One region of the Qipengyuania sp. SS22 genome, then DNA from elsewhere that is predicted to be linked to it. Evidence: predicted binding sites of a transcription regulator. Region 1 holds the regulator's gene; the other holds the start of a gene.
The links. The regulator LexA, encoded in region 1, represses DNA repair genes until DNA is damaged. The targets are predictions, from matches to a motif close to GTTCCNCNCTTGTTCT.
Positions count from the first base shown of each region.

Region 1 (8,954 bases):
TACTGCGCGGCGTCTTCCTCGCGCGGCAGCAGGAAAAGTCGTGGCTCTACGGCTATGGCGCCAGCGAGATCATGGCCGAGCAATGGGACCAGTTCACCGGTCTTATTCCCGAAGCCGAACAGGGCGATCTCGTTCGCGCATATTATCAACGGCTGACCAGTGACGACGAAGCCACGCGGCTTGCCGCGGCGCGCGAATGGTCGCTGTGGGAAGGCCATGTCGCAACGCTGCTGCCGAACGAGGATTTGCTCGAGAGCTTCGGCGATCCGGCCAAGGCGGTGCCCTTCGCGCGGATCTGCGCGAAGTTCTTTCTCGAGGACTTCTTCCTCGACGAAAACGAGTTGCTGGCCAATGTCGACAAACTGGCGGGCATTCCCGGGATCATCGTTCAGGGACGTCACGACATCTGCACCCCGCCGGGCGCGGCATGGGCACTCAAGAAGGCCTGGCCCGAGGCCGAGCTATGGATTGTTCACGATGCCGGTCACAGCGCCAGCGAACCGGGGATCATCGACGGCCTCGTGCGCGCGACCGACAAGCTCGCGGGCAAAGCGGCGTGACGTCACGCTGACGTTTCGCGTGTCGCAGCTTTCCTTGCTTGAAAGCACGGCGCTACCCCGCCATTGACGCCACGAATGACCGACAGCCGCTCTATCCTCGTAATCGACAATTACGACAGCTTCACCTTCAACCTGGTCCATTACTTGATGGAACTGGGTGCAGGCGTGGAGGTGGTGCGTAACGACGCCATCTCGGCACACGAGGCGCTGGCGGCGGGCCATGCGGGCTATCTCATATCGCCCGGCCCCTGCACGCCAAACGAGGCCGGCGTCAGCCTCGACCTCGTGGCAGCCTGTGCCGATGTCGGCGCACCGCTGCTAGGCGTTTGCCTCGGGCATCAGGCGATCGGCCAGCATTTCGGTGGCCGCGTGGTGCGCGGCGGGCTGATGCATGGCAAGACCTCTCCGGTCACTCACGATTCCAGCGGTGTGTTCGCCGACCTGCCCTCGCCCTTCACCGCGACGCGCTATCACTCGCTGGTGGTCGAGGACAATCCGGACTGTCTCGCGATCAATGCCACCAGCGAAACGCCCGGCCTCGATGGAACCAGCGTGATGGGCTTCCATCACCGCGAGTTGCCGATCCACGGCGTCCAGTTCCATCCCGAAAGCATCGCGACCGAACATGGCCATGCCTTGCTGGCCAATTTCCTCGCGCTATGCGGTATTGCCGCCAAGGTCCCCGCATGAAGACGCTTCCCGACGCCAAGCAACACCTCGGAGAGGCCGAGGCCGAAGAGGTCTTCGGCTGGATCCTCGATAGCGAGACCGGCGACGAGGACATCGCGCGCTTCCTGATCGACATGTCGGCGCGCAGCGAAACCTCCGATGAGATCGCCGGCGCGGCCCGTGCGCTCCGAGCGCGGCTGATCCCGATCATTGCTCCCGAGGGGACAGTCGACTGCTGCGGCACCGGCGGCGATGGGCATCACACGCTCAACGTCTCGACCGCGGTGAGCCTGGTGGTCGCCGCCTGCGGTGTGCCCGTGGCCAAGCACGGCAATCGTGCGGCGAGCAGCAAGGCGGGCGCTGCGGACACGCTCGAAGCGCTCGGTCTCGATATGGAAGCAGCGGGAAGAAGCGCGGAGAAGACTCTGGCAGAATTGGGAATTTGCTTCCTTTTCGCCAAGAACCACCACCCAGCGATGGGCCGAATTCAGCCGATCCGGCAAAAGCTCGGCGTGCGCACGATCTTCAACCTGATGGGGCCCTTGTCGAATCCCGCCGGCGTCAGACGCCAGCTGATCGGCATCGCCCGTCCCGCCTATGTGCCCATCTATGCCGCAGCAAAGGCCAAACTGGGGACCGAGCGCACCTTCATCGCCTCGGGTGACGAAGGGCTGGACGAGCTGAGCCTGGCTGGCGGCAACGAGCTAGCCGATGTCCAGGGCAATGATTTCGAAATGCGCCGCGTGGTCGCGGTGGAAGCCAATCTGTCGCATTCCCCGGTCGAGGCGATCCGCGGCGGCGATCCGGCGTATAATGCACGCGCGCTCGAGGCGCTGCTCGGCGGCAGCCCGGGCGCCTATCGCGATGCGGTGCTGCTCAACGCGGCAGCAACGCTGATCATTGCTGGCCGTACCGACGACTGGACCGAGGGCGCGGAGATCGCGGCCGAAGCACTGGACTCGGGCAAGGCCAAAGCGCTGCTCGATAACTGGATCGCGATGACCGCCTGAGATGAACAAGCTGGAAGAAATCTGCGCCACCAAGCGCGACGAGGTCGCCGCCCGCAAGCGCAATCACACGCTCGCCGATCTCGAAGCGCGCGCGAAACAGCAGTCGGCGCCCCGTGGGTTCCAGTCAGCCCTCGCTCGGGCCCAACGGGACGGCTTCGGCCTGATTGCCGAAATCAAGAAAGCTTCGCCGTCCAAGGGCTTGATTCGCGAAGATTTCCAGCCCGCAGATCATGCGCGGGCCTATGCCGCGGGCGGAGCTGCTTGCCTTTCGGTGCTGACCGACGCTCCCTATTTCCAGGGCCATGAAGATTACCTCGTCGCCGCCCGCGCCGCCTGCGATCTGCCTGCCCTACGCAAGGATTTCATGGTCGATCCGTGGCAGGTCGCTGAAGCACGCGCGATCGGGGCCGATGCGATCCTGATCATTGTTGCCGCGCTGGACGACAGCACCATGGCCGAGATCGAAGCGGCGGCGCTCGACTTCGGTATGGATGTTCTGGTCGAGGTACATGATCGCGCCGAAATGGACCGCGCCGCGCGCCTCCGCTCGCGCCTGATCGGCGTCAACAATCGCGATTTGCGCAGTTTCACTACCGATCTCGCCACCACCGAGATGCTTGCCCCGCTCGCCCCCGAGGGCGCACTGCTGGTCGGCGAAAGCGGCATCACGACCAATGACGATTGTGTGCGGCTCGCGCGTTCGGGCGTCCGCAGTTTCCTCGTCGGCGAAAGCCTGATGCGACAGGTCGATGTCACTGCCGCGACCCGCGCTCTGCTCGGGCATTGACGCAGCCCCTGTGGAGCAAATCGGGAACAGGTGTTCCTGTGTAAATCACTCGAAAATGGCGGGATTGCTTGACTTGACGAATCAGGTTGCTTAATTGTTCCGTATTCGTTCACAGCTTTGTGAACAGGCGATACGGGAGTTCGCACCATGCTGACCGCCAAGCAGCACGAATTGATCCGCTTTATCCAGCAGCGCCTGGAAGACACCGGCATTTCGCCGAGTTTCGAGGAAATGAAGGAAGCGCTCGACCTCAAGAGCAAGTCAGGCGTGCACCGCCTGATCTCGGCGCTTGAAGAGCGCGGCTTTATCCGCCGTCTGCCCAACCGCGCGCGCGCGCTCGAAGTGGTCAAGCTGCCCGAGAACGCGGTGATGGGCTCGACCCAGCCTGCCCCCGCGAACGATTCCGTGGTATCGGCCATCACGCCCAAGCCCGTCGCGCCCGAACCCGCCAATGACATCATCGATGTCCCGCTTCACGGCCGCATTGCCGCGGGCGCCCCGATCGAAGCGATCGAAGGCCAGTCGAGCATGCCGGTACCCGCCGCCCTGCTCGGCCCGGGCGAACATTACGCGCTCGAGGTTTCGGGCGATTCGATGATCGAAGCAGGCATTTTCGATGGCGACTTCGCCTTGGTGAAGCGGACCGACAGCGCCCGCGACGGCGAAATCGTGGTCGCACTGGTCGACAACGAGGAAGCCACGCTCAAATATCTGCGCAAGGACGCGGGGCGCGTGATCCTCGACCCCGCCAATGGTTCTTACGAGCCGCAGGTGTACGACTCCCACCGCGTACAGGTGCAAGGAAAGCTGGCCGGGCTGCTGCGCCGGTATCACTGATTGCGGGGCGCGCGTTTCTCATCGGACGCGCGCCACCAGCCATGCTTGCCCTGATCCTGCGCCACGGTATCGATACGCCGGGCGCCCAGATAGAGCGCAACCCCGCCTTCCCTCTCCAGAAAACGCCGGTCGGCCTTGAGCCACCGTGGGCGGCAACTGCGCGGCAGGAAGCGATCGGCGATGACGATGTCGGAGTTCCTGCAGGCTGCAGCCAGCGCGCGTTCCTCGACCAGGTTGTGACTCCGCGCAATCAGCAGGGACCATGCGCGGCCCTCGCGCGTGACGGTCAACGAACAGAATTCGTCGCTGCAGCGGCTGTGCGGCCAATCCGCGATAGCCAGCGGTTGCCGGTCGGTTCCGGCAAGCTCGAGCAGGTTCTCTTGCGCATATCCACCCGCGCTATCGCGTAGCACCAACAGCCGCTCGGCCTCGTTCGCAATGCCGATATCACGCCCGTCGCGCGTGATCAGGATATCGGGCACCGGGGCCTGCAGCATGAGCACCGCAGCCACCACGACGGGTCCGATACCCCACAGGCGCGCCCTGCCCTGCCACAGCGCCAGCCACAGCGCACCGACCAGATACAGCGTGATCGCGCCCATCCCGATCCGCGGGGCCAGCTTTACCGAACCCGGCTGCTCGGCAAACAGATGGGCAATGCCCAGCAACAGATCGAGCGAATGCCCGACCAGCCACCACACGGGCCCGCCTGCGCCGACAAGGTCGAGCACCAACGCCAGCGCCACCAGCGGCATCGACACGAAGGTCACCAGCGGAATGGCAATCAGATTGGCCGCGGCGCCGTAAACGCCGGCGCGATGGAAGTGAAACAGCACGATCGGCATCAGCGCGAGTTCGATCACCAGCCCGGTGAGAAACAGGATCGCGGTTCGTCGCAGGAACCGCCGCAACCCACTCTCCTCGCGCGGCGCGAGGAAATCGCGGATGACTTGCACATTGTGCAGCGAGACAATCGCGATGACGGCCGCAAAGCTCATCTGGAAGCTCGGCCCGACCAGCGATTCAGGCCACAGTGCGAGCACCACGCCTGCGGCAATCGCGACCATCCGCAGCGAAAGCGGCTCACGCCCCAGTGCCAGTGCGACCAGCACCAGCAGTGCACCGATACAACTGCGCACGGTCGGCACCTGCGCGCCCGTCAGCAGCGTATAAGCGATCCCCGCCAGCGCCGCTGCACCTGCGGCGACCAGTGGCAGCCGTACCCGCAGGGCAAGCCAAGGCCACAGCGCCAGCAGCTTAAGGACCACAATATAGCTCGCCGCGATGATCGCGCTGACATGCAACCCGCTGATCGACAGCAGATGGGTCAGACCCGCATCGCGCATGGCCTCCTCGTCGCGCTCGGGAATGGCGCCGCGATCGCCACTGGCCAGCGTTGCTGCAATCGCTCCCGGCGTTCCCTCGAGGCGGCCGCGCACATGCGCCGACAGCCGCCGCTGGATCGAGGCCACGGTCAGCCGGGAGGGCGGCGGCGGCGTGACCAACTCGACCTCTCCCACGACCGATCCGGTTGCCGACAGTCCGTCGAACCAGGCGCGCCGCGCGAAATTATACGCTCCGGGGACGATTGGCGGGGATGGCGGCATCAGCCGCGCCGACAGCCGCACCCGCGCGCCTTCGCGCAGGGCTGGCCGGTCCTTCGCCAGCGGCAGGTTCACGCGATAGGCGACCGCCCGCCCGGTCTCCGCATCGCGCGCGGCCAGAACAAGCCGAACCCGATCCTCCGCCGGTTGCTCCTCGCGCTCGAGGACACGCCCGTCGATCCGCTCGAACTGCGGATACGCAATCGGCTCCGCCCCCACCATCGCCGAGCGCGCCCATACCAGCGACATACCAAGCGCGAGGGCGATCAGGATCGACAGGCTTGCAGCCAGCAAATAGATGCGTCCGTCCCTGCCGCGCCACCGCGCGAAAGCCGCGGTTGCACCGCCCGCCGCGCCGCCGATTACCGCCAGCCATTGCCATGGCGCGTCGAGATAGAACCACAGCCCGATCCCCCCTGCGAAAGCGACCGCCAACCACGGCCCGCGGTCGAATTCCGCGCCTTCCAGAAATGCTTCGGATCGCCCGGCGAAACTGGACAAGAGACCGCGCATGCGCCAAGGGCGCGGCACTGCGGGGCGGGCCTCTTCGTCCGCCTCCCCCATCGGTACCGAAGGCGTCCCCTGCGTCGCCATGCAAGTGTTTGAAAGGAAGCGAGTGACAATGGCAAGCGATAGTGGCAGCGAGACCCCTCCGGTCGTCACCCGCTTCGCTCCCTCGCCCACCGGATATCTCCATATCGGCGGCGCGCGTACGGCTCTATTCAACTGGCTTTATGCGCGGCACCATGGCGGTCGCACCTTGCTGCGGATCGAGGATACCGATCGCAAGCGCAGCACGCAGGATGCGATCGACAAGATAATCGAAGGGCTCGACTGGCTTGGCCTCGACTTCGACGAGGCGCCGGTGTTCCAGTCCGACCGCGCCGAGCGCCATGCCGAGGTTGCGCACAAGCTGCTCGACGCGGGGCATGCCTACAAATGCTTCGCCACACCCGAAGAACTCGAGGGCATGCGCGCGCAGCAGCGGGCGAACAAGCAGCCGATGCGCTACGACCGCCGCTGGCGCGACCGCGATCCGGGCGAAGCGCCCGAAGGTGCGCCCTATGTGATCCGCCTCAAGGTGCCAACCGAGGGCGAAACCACCATTCACGACCAGGTCCAGGGCAAGGTCACGGTCAAGAATGCCGAGATCGACGATTACGTCCTGCTGCGCGCCGACGGGACGCCGACCTACATGCTCGCGGTGGTGGTGGACGATCACGACATGGGCGTGACCCATGTCATCCGCGGCGACGACCACCTCAACAACGCCTTTCGCCAACTGCCCGTGATCCGCGCGATGGACCAGGTCGAAGGCAATTGGCCCGATCCGGTCTATGCGCATGTGCCGCTGATCCACGGGCCGGACGGCGCGAAGATGTCCAAGCGCCACGGCGCCGTCGGAGTTGCCGCCTATCGCGATGACGAAGGCGTCCTGCCCGAAGCGCTGTTCAACTATCTCCTCCGGCTCGGTTGGGGCCATGGCGACCGCGAGGAGATCTCTCGCGAGGAAGCGATCGAGCTGTTCGATCTCGACGGCGTCGGCAAGGGCCCCGCGCGGTTCGACATCAAGAAGCTGCAGAACCTCAACGGCCATTATATCCGCGAGGCAGACGATACCCGGCTGGCCAAGATCGTGGCGCAGCGGATCGGCGAACAGGCCGATGAAGCGCTGCTTGCCGAGGCGATGCCCGTGTTCAAAACGCGCGCGAAGTCCGTCAACGAACTCGCTGATAGCGCTGCCTTTCTGTTCGCCAAGCGCCCGCTCGAAATGACCGAGAAAGCCGCGGGTTTACTCGACGATGAAGCCCGTGCGCGTCTCGCCGGATTGTCCAAAATGCTGCATGTGCAAAATGACTGGACAATCGAGGCGCTGGAAGCCACTACGAAGGCCTATGCCGAGCAGCTCGAACTGGGTCTCGGCAAGCTCGCGCAACCCATGCGCGCAGCGCTGACGGGGACGACAACGTCACCCGGCATTTTCGATGTGCTGGTCCTGTTGGGCAAGGAAGAGTCGCTCTTGCGTATCGATGCGCAGGCCGCCTCGCCCGCAGGCACCGAAGAGAACGAGTGAGGAGACACGCGTGGCCGACAAGCAGGCAACCCTCGATCTGGGCGGTCAGACCCAGGAATTCCCCGTGCTGCAGGGCAGCGTCGGCCCCGATGTGGTCGATATCCGCAAGCTGTATGGCACGACCGGCAAGTTCACCTACGACCCGGGCTATAAGTCGACCGCCAGCTGCGAAAGCGCGCTGACCTATATCGACGGCGAAGAAGGCATCCTCCTGCACCGCGGCTATCCGATCGGCCAGCTGGCGGAAAACTCCTCCTTCATGGAAGTCTCCTACCTGTTGCTCAACGGCGAACTGCCGCAGCAGTCGGAACTCGACGACTTCACCTACACGATCACGCGGCACACCATGCTGCACGATCAGCTGCGCCAGTTCTACCAGGGTTTCCGCCGCGATGCGCACCCGATGGCGATCATGTGCGGCGTCGTCGGCGCGCTGTCGGCCTTCTATCACGACAGTACCGACATTTCGGACCCCGAGCAGCGCAAGATCGCCAGCCATCGGCTGATCGCGAAGATGCCGACCATCGCCGCGATGGCGTATAAATACTCGGTCGGTCAGCCGATGATGCAGCCGGACAATTCGCTCAGCTACACGGGCAATTTCCTGCGCATGACCTTCGGCGTCCCGGCCGAGGAATATGAGATCCACCCCGCCATCGAACGCGCGATGGATCGCATCTTCATTCTCCATGCCGACCACGAGCAGAACGCGTCGACCTCGACCGTGCGCCTTGCCGGTTCGTCGGGCGCCAATCCCTTCGCCTGCATCGCAGCGGGGATCGCCTGCCTGTGGGGCCCGGCGCACGGCGGCGCCAACGAAGCCGCGCTCAACATGCTGCAGGAAATCGGCACGCCCGATCGCATCCCGCACTATATCGAGCGCGCCAAGGACAAGAACGATCCGTTCCGCCTGATGGGCTTCGGCCACCGCGTCTACAAGAACTACGACCCACGCGCGACGGTCATGCAGCAGACGCTGCGCGAAGTGTTCGAGGCGCTGAACGTCAAGGACCCGGTGTTCGAGACCGCGCTCAAGCTGGAAGAGCTCGCGCTCAACGACGACTACTTCAAGGAAAAGAAGCTTTTCCCGAACGTCGACTTCTACTCGGGCATCATTCTCAACGCGATCGGCTTCCCGACGACGATGTTCACCGCGCTGTTTGCGCTTGCCCGCACCGTCGGCTGGGTCGCGCAGTGGAACGAGATGATCTCCGACCCCGCACAGGTCATCGGTCGTCCGCGCCAGCTCTACACCGGCCCGACGGCGCGCGACTACGTTTCGATCAACCAGCGCTGAGATGCGCTTCATCCTTCAGGTCTTCGGAGCGGCTTTGATGCTCTCCGGAGGCCTGTGGGCACTCCAGGGGCTCGGGCTGGTAATGTGGCCGGCGGAAAGCTTCATGCTCGCCGAGC
Region 1 covers NZ_CP107048.1:970,851-979,804, forward strand. Annotated here, with positions in the region: gene pip (prolyl aminopeptidase) at 1-560, shown strand, start outside; gene N6L26_RS04770 (anthranilate synthase component II) at 636-1,250, shown strand; gene trpD (anthranilate phosphoribosyltransferase) at 1,247-2,239, shown strand; gene trpC (indole-3-glycerol phosphate synthase TrpC) at 2,241-3,026, shown strand; gene lexA (transcriptional repressor LexA) at 3,174-3,863, shown strand; gene N6L26_RS04790 (ComEC/Rec2 family competence protein) at 3,857-5,968, opposite strand; gene gltX (glutamate--tRNA ligase) at 6,090-7,541, shown strand; gene N6L26_RS04800 (citrate synthase) at 7,552-8,838, shown strand; gene N6L26_RS04805 (hypothetical protein) at 8,840-8,954, shown strand, end outside.

Region 2 (8,954 bases), 610 kb from region 1:
TCGCCGCGGTATTGGTCGGCTGGGCGGCCTACCTCAATCCTGGCGCATTCGGCCTGCTGGTGGGCGGCGGCATCGGCGCTGTATCCAAGGTCGAGATGGGTCTCGGCATCGCCATCGGTGCGATTACCTTCTCCGGCTCGGTCATCGCCTTTGCCAAGCTGTCGGGGCGGATGAGCGGATCGCCGATCCTGCTGCCCGCGCGCCACGTCATCAACCTCGGCACGCTGGCGGCGATCATCGTGCTGACCGCGCTTTTCGCCATGGCCGGCCCCACCGAGACCATGCCGCTGATCATCGCGCTGACCGTGCTGGCCTTCCTGATCGGCTTCCTGCTGATCATCCCGATCGGCGGGGCGGACATGCCGGTCGTGGTCTCGATGCTGAACAGCTATTCGGGCTGGGCCGCGGCGGCGATGGGCTTCACGCTGGGCAACACCGCGATGATCATCACCGGCGCGTTGGTCGGGTCTTCGGGCGCGATCCTCAGCTACATCATGTGCCGCGCCATGAACCGCAGCTTCCTCTCGGTGATCGCGGGCGGCTTTGGCGCGGATGCCAGCGCCGGTGGCGGCGAAGCGAAAGAGCAGCGCCCCTACAAGACCGGTAGCGCGGCCGATGCGGCGTTCATGCTCGAACAGGCGGAGAAGGTCATCATCATCCCCGGCTACGGCATGGCGGTGGCGCAGGCGCAACATGCACTGCGCGAGATGACCGACCTGCTCGAAGAAAAGGGTGTCGAGGTGAAGTTCGCCATCCATCCGGTCGCGGGCCGCATGCCCGGGCACATGAACGTGCTGCTCGCCGAAGCATCGGTAGATTACGACAAGGTCTTCGAGCTGGAGGACATCAACAGCGAGTTCGCGCAGGCCGATGTCGCCTTCATCATCGGCGCGAACGATGTGGTGAACCCCGCGGCCAAGACCGACAAATCCAGCCCGATCTACGGCATGCCCGTGTTCGATGTCGACAAGGCCAAACAGGTGTTCTTCATCAAGCGCAGCATGGGCGGTGTCGGCTATGCGGGTGTCGACAATGACGTCTTCTACATGGACCAGACGATGATGCTGCTGTCCGATGCGAAGAAGATGGTCGAGGAAATCGTGAAAGCGCTCGACTGAGATGAAACGCATCCTGATCGTTCTTGCGCTGTTGGTTGTCGGCGGGGTGGTACTGTGGGCGACTGTCGGCGGCGAGCTGCAGGCCACGGTCGAGGACCGGCTCGAGAATGAATTCGTCGCGCGCGGGCTGCCGCAGCCGATGGCCGAATGCATGGCCGGGCGGATGGCGCAGCGGCTTTCGGTTGCCCAATTGCGCAAGCTGGAAAACCTGCGCGCCGAGGATGGCGAAGCGGACATTCCGTTGAGCATTGCCGAATTTCTCGAACGCGTTCGCCGCGTGGGCGACAGCGAGGTGCTGGAGGTCGCGGCAAGCTCTGCCGCCGTCTGTGCCTTCGCGGGACGCTGAGGCGTCCGCTACGCTTGCAATCGCCCGTCCTTGCGGCACTATAGGTTGCAAGGGAGAGACTCATGATGATCAGACTGTCGATTGCCGCCGCGCTGCTTGCAAGCGCTGCACCTGCCATTGCCGCCACGCATAATGTCGCGCCGGGTGAAGGCGCGCAGGAAACCTTGCAGGAAGCGCTGATCCTTGCCGAACCGGGCGACGAAATCGTGCTGGCTGCAGGCCGCTATACGCTGACCGATGGTCTCAGTCTCGATGTCGACGGCGTCACCGTGCGCGGCGCGGGGATGGACGGTACCGTGCTCGACTTCACGACCCAGCAGGGGGCAGGCGAAGGCCTGCTGGTGACCAGCCATGGCGTCACCCTGCGCGATTTCGCGCTCGAGAACCCCAAGGGCGACGGGGTGAAGTCCAAGGGCGCGGACGATATCGTCTATTACCGTATTCGTGTGACGTGGACGCGCGGACCGCATGCCGAAAACGGCGCCTACGGCGTCTATCCGGTCGAAAGCGACGGGGTCCTGGTCGACGGGGTCAAGGTCACCGGCGCATCGGATGCAGGCATTTACGTCGGCCAGTCGCACAACATTACCGTGCGCAATTCGATCGCCGAGGCGAATGTCGCCGGGATCGAGATCGAGAACAGCCGCAACGCGCTGGTCGAACACAATGTCGCCACGCGCAACACCGGCGGGATCCTGGTGTTCGACCTGCCCAATCTTCCCGTGATGGGCGGGGGCAATGTGATCGTCGCGAACAATCTGGTCGTCGCCAACGACACGCCCAATTTCGCGCCCCCGGGCAATATCGTCGCAGGTGTGCGGCGCGGCACCGGAATCATGGTGATGGCCAATGACAAGGTGCTGATCGAAGACAACATCCTGTCGCGCAATCCGACCGCGCCGATCATGGTCATCGCCTATACGCAGGGTTTCGAGGACGAGCGGTACAATCCGCTGCCGCGCGATGTGGTGGTGGGCGAAAACCGCTATGACGGCGGCGGTTACGATCCGCAGCTCGACGGCGCGGACATGCTGCTGGCGGCCTTCGGCGGCGAGCTGCCGCCGGTGCTGTGGGATGGTCTGGGCTCGCTGTCGGCGGCCGAGGGGACCGCGGGCTGGAACCTCAACCTGACCGAAGCGGGCAAGGGGCTCGGCGCGGCGCAACCCGGCCCGCTGAGCGTCGCCGCGCCTGTGGGCGAGTTCGACCGTAGCGGCATCGGCGCGCCTGCTGCTCTCGACGAAAGGCTTGGCGGATGAGGTCATTCGGGTGGTTGGCGTGTGCGGCATTTGCGCTTTCGGGCGCCATGATCGCGCGTGCGACCCCGCCGCCGCCCGAATATGTCAATGATGCCGCGATCATGGGCGACGGCATGCCGCGCCTGCTGTCGGATTACGGGTTCTTCGATGACCCCGGCGCGCAGGTACCCGTGCCGCATGTCTATCCATACCGCCTGAACACGCCGCTTTATTCCGATGGCGCGGAGAAACTTCGGTTTGTCTACCGGGCGGCGGGCACGCAGTTCACCGCGCAGGGCGAGGGCCTGCTCGATCTGCCGGTCGGGACCGCGCTGATCAAGACTTTCGCATTCGGCGAGGGGAGCGAACGGCGGTTGATCGAAACCCGCGTCTTGCTGCACCGCGCCGAGGGCTGGCTGGCGCTGCCCTATCTGTGGAATGACGAACAGACCGACGCCCGGCTCGCGGTTGTCGGCGCGCGGATCGACCTGACCACCCCGGCGGGGCAGGCGATCAGCTACCGCGTCCCCAACAAGAACCAGTGCAAGGAATGCCACGGGCTGAGCGGTGAAGTGGTCCCCATTGGCCCCAAGGCGCGCAACCTGTCGCACGCCTGGTTGAGCCGGATGGTCGCGGACGGGCATCTCGATACGATGCCGCAGGATGCGGACCAGTTGCCGCTGTGGGAGGAGCGCGAAAACGCGCCGCTGACGTCTGCCGCGCGCGCCTATCTCGACGTGAACTGCGCGCATTGCCACCAGCCCGGTGCGACTGCGTCGAACAGCGGGCTCGACCTGAGATGGGAACAGCAATCGCCCGACGCGCTGGGCATCGGCAAGCGCCCCGTCGCCGCCGGTCGCGGCGCGGGTGGTCATCTGTTCGATATCGTACCCGGATCGCCCGACGCGTCGATCCTGATCTATCGCATGGCCAGCCCAGAACCCGGTGTGGCGATGCCCGAACTGGGCAAGGCGACAGTGGATGAAGAAGGGCTCACCATCGTGCGCCGCTGGATCGAGGAGATGGCGCCGTGAAATGGTTCTGGCGGATACTGGGCGGGCTGGCGCTGGTGCTGGTTGCAGCATTCTTCGTGCTGCGCGTCCCCGATACCGATGCCGACGCAATGTATGCGAAATACGGCACCCCGCCGTCGCAAATGCTGGCGATCAACGGGACCCGCCGCGTGCACGTCCGCGACGAAGGCCCGCGCGATGCACCGGTCGTCATCCTGCTGCACGGCTCGAATGCCGATCTCCACACCTGGCAGACCTGGGCCGACGCGCTCAAGAGCGACTACCGCGTGATCCGTTTCGACCAGCGCGGGCACGGGCTGACCGGTCCCGCATCCGACGCCGATTATACGCTTGAAGCTTTCGTGGAGGATATCGACACGGTGGCCGATGCGCTCAATGTCGAACGCTTCACGCTGGCGGGCAATTCGATGGGTGGGGCCATCGCGATGGGATATGCGATCGCCAATCCGGACCGCCTCGACGGGCTGGTACTGGTCGATGCCGCCGGCGCGCCGGTCGAGCGCGACGGCGGCGGCAATCTCGCCTTCCGGCTGGCCGCCATGCCCGGCGTAGGCAATGTGATGAGCCAGATGCTGCCGCGTTCGCTGGTCGAGCGCAGCCTGTCGCAAAGCGTCTCCAACCAGGCGGTGGTGACCCCGGACGCGGTCGACCGTTATTGGGAGCTCGCGCGCTATCCGGGCAACCGCACCGCGACGCGCCAGCGCTTTGCAACGCCGCGCAGGAATTTCGACGCTGCGCAGATCGCGGCGGTGACAGTTCCCACGCTGGTGATGTGGGGCGAGGAAGACAGCCTGATCCCCTATGCTGCGGCCCGCTGGTACATGGACCACCTGCCCAATGCGACGCTCGCTAACTACCCGGGTGTCGGCCATATCCCGATGGAAGAAGCGCCCGAACAAAGCGTTGCAGACCTGCGGATCTGGCTGGGCGAAGTGCTCGCGACGCAAGATGTCCCGGAGGAAGGAACCGCCTCGTGACCCGCCCGTTGTAAGGCCCTGATACGCGGCCAAACCGCGGTCTTGCGAACATCAGGGCGAAATAGGGGACAGACGGTTGCGTAAGCTTGGCATTATCGGGGGGATGAGCTGGATCTCGACCCGCGCCTATTACGAACGGATCAACAAATCCGTGCAGAAGCGGGCGGCTCCCTTGGCCAGCCCGCCGCTGCTCATCGAAAGCCTCGATTACGCGCCCATCGCCGCGGCCAAGAATGCCAACGACTGGGACACCATCGCTGCGACCCTGGTCGAATCCGCGCGGCGGCTGGAAAGCGCCGGGGCCGAAGGTCTGGTGATCGCCGCCAATGCCATGCACAAGGTCTATGACCGCCTGACCGAAGCGGTTTCGATCCCCGTGCTGCACATCGCCGACAGTGTCGGCCAGGCGATGGAAGACGCCGAGTGCAAGAGCGCCGCGTTGCTCGGCACGCGCTTCGTGATGACCGAAAGCTTCTATCGCCAGCGGTTGGTCGGCCACGGGGTCGATCTGCTGCCGCCCGATCCCAACGATGTGGAGCTGGTCGACGGGATCATCTACAAGGAATTGATGCTGGGCCGCGTCACCCGCGATGCCGAACGCGCGCTCAAGACCATCATCACGATGAAGGAAAAGGACGGCGCCGAGGCGATCGTGCTGGCCTGCACCGAACTTGAACTGGTGGTGGACACCGATGCCAATGTGCTGCCGGTCTACGATTCCACCGACATCCACTGCCGCGCCGCAGCCGACTGGATCCTCGGGTAAATCCGCGAACTGCCGAACCCGGCTGTGCAGGCGCACATTCTGCCGATAATCCGCCGGGTTCGCTTTTCGTTCACGTTGTCGCCCACCCGGTGCTGACCTAAGCCCCGGCGGGCATGCACACAGCCCCCTACGCTTCCGATCCCGCCGCCAGCCGCGGTCGCGAATTCACCGAGGAACGCGAGGGGTCGCGCGGCCCGCGCAGCGAATTCCAGCGCGACCGCGACCGCATCGTCCATTCGATCGCCTTTCGCCGCCTGCGTTCCAAGACGCAGGTGTTCGTCTCGCCCGATGGCGATCATTACCGGACCCGGCTGACGCACAGTATCGAGGTCGCGCAGGTCGGCCGCGTGCTGGCGCGCGAATTGGGACTGGACGAGGACCTTACCGAAGCGCTCTGTCTGGGTCACGATATCGGCCATCCGCCTTTCGGCCATGCTGGCGAGAAGGCGCTTGGAGAAGCAATGGTCCATGCCGGCGGCTATGACCACAATGCACAAGGGCTGCGCACGCTTGCGCGCCTCGAAAGCCCCTATTGCGACCATGACGGGCTCAACCTCACCTGGGAAACGCTCGAAGGGCTGGCCAAGCACAATGGTCCGGTGGCGTCGCCCAGTTGGGCGCTGGCCGAAATCGACCGCGCCTTCCCGCTCGACCTCGCGACCTGGCCCTCGCTCGAGGCGCAGGTTGCAGCGGTGGCGGACGATATCGCCTATGACAATCACGACATCGACGACGGCTTGCGCGCCGGCTTCCTCGAGCTCGACGATCTGCTCGCGCTCGACTGGCTGGCGGATCAGTGGCGCGCGGTAGAGAAACGCTTTCCCTTTGCCCCACGCGATCGCCAGCTGCGCGAACTGGTCCGCACGCAGATCGGCCTGATGGTCAACGATGTCCTCACGCATACGCGCGAACAGGTGCAGGGTATTGCGAGTGTCGACGAAGTGCGCAATGCGGGCCGCCAACTCGCCGGGTTCTCGCCCGCGATGGGTGAACGCGAACGCGTGCTCAAGCGCTTCATGTACGACCGGCTCTATTATCACGAGGAACAGCTCGCCACCGCCGAACGCGCACGCAACGTGATCGCGCGGCTGTTTACCGCCTATCATGAAGACCCCGGCACGATGCCCGAGGACTGGCTGGCCACGCTGCCCGCGCAGGAACCCCGGCGCAGCCGTCATATTGCGGATTTCATTGCCGGGATGACCGATCGTTATGCGATCACCCAGTGCAGCCGCATCTATGGCAGCATGCCCGAAGGGTTGAGCAATGTCTGACGCCGTCCGCATCGCCCTGATCGGCGCCACCGGGCTCGTCGGGTCGAGCGTGATCAGGCAATGCGTCGGACGCGAGGATCTGCGCCTGACCGGTATCGCCCGGCGCGAGGCGGCGCTGCCGCGCGGCATCCGCATGGAATTGTTCGTGGCCGAGCCCGCCAAATGGGGAGAAGTGATCGAGGCAGTCCAGCCCAGGGCTATCATCTGCGCGCTGGGCACGACGTGGAAGAAGGCGGGCGCGGACGAGGCGGCGTTTCGCGCGGTCGATCAGGACCTCGTGCTCGACACCGCGCGCGCGGCACGCGAACTGGGCGTCGAGCGGTTCGTTCACATCAGCTCGGTCGGCGCCGATCCGATGGTGAAACCGTTCTACCTGCGCGTGAAGGGCGAGGTCGAACGCGAATTGACCAAGCTACGCTTCAATCGGCTCGATATCCTGCGCCCCGGCCTGCTGCGCGGCACGCGCGAGAACGATCACCGACCTGCCGAGCGGTTCGGCATCGCGGCTGCGCCGGTGGCGAACCTGCTGCTCCATGGCAAATACCGCCAGTATCGTGGTATCAAGGTCGATGTCGTTGCGCGGGCAGCGTTGGCGCTCGCCAAACGCGCCGCGCGTGGGCGCTTCGTCCATGATAACGACGCCATCCAGCGTGCCGCGCATACGCTGCCGCAAATCGATTATGAGGTAATCTGATGTGGGATACGGCCTTCGGGACAGCCAGCGTGCTTGCCATGATAATGTGGGCCGGATTGATCCTGTTGCCCCGCTGGCCGGCGCTGCTGGCGGCGGTGCTCTACGCCGGGGTGGGGCTGCTGTGCCTTGCCTATACCGTCGGCCTGATCGGTATCCTGGCGGGCGCCTTCGACCCCGCTCCCCTCGGCTCGGGTGAAGCGGCCAGCTTCTCGACGATCGAGGGCGTGCGCGCGATCTTCGCCAGCGATGGCGGCGTGACCGTCGGCTGGATCCACTACCTTGCCTTCGATCTCTTCGCCGGTCTGTGGATTGCGCGCGATGCCGATGCGAAGGGCTTTTCGCGGCTGCTGCAGGCGCCGATCCTGCTCGCCACCTTCTTCGCCGGGCCGCTCGGCCTGTTCCTCTGGCTGGCCATTCGCGAACGCCGCGCGCGGGCCGGCGGACGCTGGCACTAACGCCTGTCGGAATCGGGTTGCGCGAAGCAACCGACCTGCCATGATGCCCCCCAACTGCTGAAAACAGCGGAGAGGATATATGGCAGACACCGAAAAGCTCACCTTCGATGAGCTCATCACGCATTGGGCGCAGGAAAAGCCCGATCAGGTCGCGCTTGAACAGGATGGCGCGGCGCTGACCTTCGCCGAGCTGGAGGACCGCTCGCGCCGGATCGTGGCGATGCTCGCCGCGCACGGGGTGGGCAAGGGTGACCGGATCGCCTGGCTGGGCAAGAACGCGCGCCATTATTTCGAACTGTTCTATTCCGCTGCGCGCATCGGCGTGGTCATGGTGCCGATCGGCTGGCGTCTTGCCGCGCCCGAGATTGCCTATATCCTCGGCGATACCGGCGCGAAGCTGGTGTTCATCGACGAAGGGTTTGGCGAACTTGCCGCCAAGGCCTGCGGCGAACTGGATACGCCCCCCGAGATTATCGACACGCCCACCGCCCAGCGCGAAATCGCCGCCGCACCTGCCGATGTGTTCGACGGCGCGGGACCCGACGATCCCGTCCTCCAGCTCTACACTTCGGGCACCACGGGCAATCCCAAGGGTGCGGTCCTGACCAATGCCAACCTGTTCTCGCTGCGCCAGCCCGCCGAACAGGCGGCACAGCCATGGTCGAGCTGGGACGAGGACGAGGCGATCCTGATCTGCATGCCGTGCGCGCATATCGGCGGGACCGGGCTTGGCATCATGGCGATCGCGGCAGGTATCCGCGGCATCGTCCAGTCCGAATTCACGCCCGACGGCGTGCTCGACGGCTTCGAACAGGGGATCACCCGGCTGTTCATCGTGCCCGCCGCGCTGCAGATGGTGGTGCAGCACCCGCGCGCGAAGGACACCGACATGTCGGCGGTCAAATACGTCATGTATGGGGCCGCGCCGATCCCGCTCGACCTGCTGCGTGAGGCGGTGCAGACCATTCCCGGCGCAGGCTTCCTGCAATGCTACGGCATGACCGAGACGACCGGCACCATCGCCATGCTCCCGCCCGAAGACCACGCGCTCGACG
Region 2 covers NZ_CP107048.1:365,124-374,077, forward strand. Annotated here, with positions in the region: gene N6L26_RS01755 (NAD(P)(+) transhydrogenase (Re/Si-specific) subunit beta) at 1-1,118, shown strand, start outside; gene N6L26_RS01760 (hypothetical protein) at 1,120-1,464, shown strand; gene N6L26_RS01765 (parallel beta-helix domain-containing protein) at 1,530-2,720, shown strand; gene N6L26_RS01770 (SO2930 family diheme c-type cytochrome) at 2,768-3,733, shown strand; gene N6L26_RS01775 (alpha/beta fold hydrolase) at 3,730-4,710, shown strand; gene N6L26_RS01780 (aspartate/glutamate racemase family protein) at 4,787-5,476, shown strand; gene N6L26_RS01785 (deoxyguanosinetriphosphate triphosphohydrolase) at 5,590-6,750, shown strand; gene N6L26_RS01790 (NAD(P)H-binding protein) at 6,743-7,444, shown strand; gene N6L26_RS01795 (ABA4-like family protein) at 7,444-7,899, shown strand; gene N6L26_RS01800 (fatty acid--CoA ligase) at 7,979-8,954, shown strand, end outside.
Region 2: the regulator LexA is predicted to act here: its motif matches at 5,534-5,549, upstream of N6L26_RS01785 (deoxyguanosinetriphosphate triphosphohydrolase).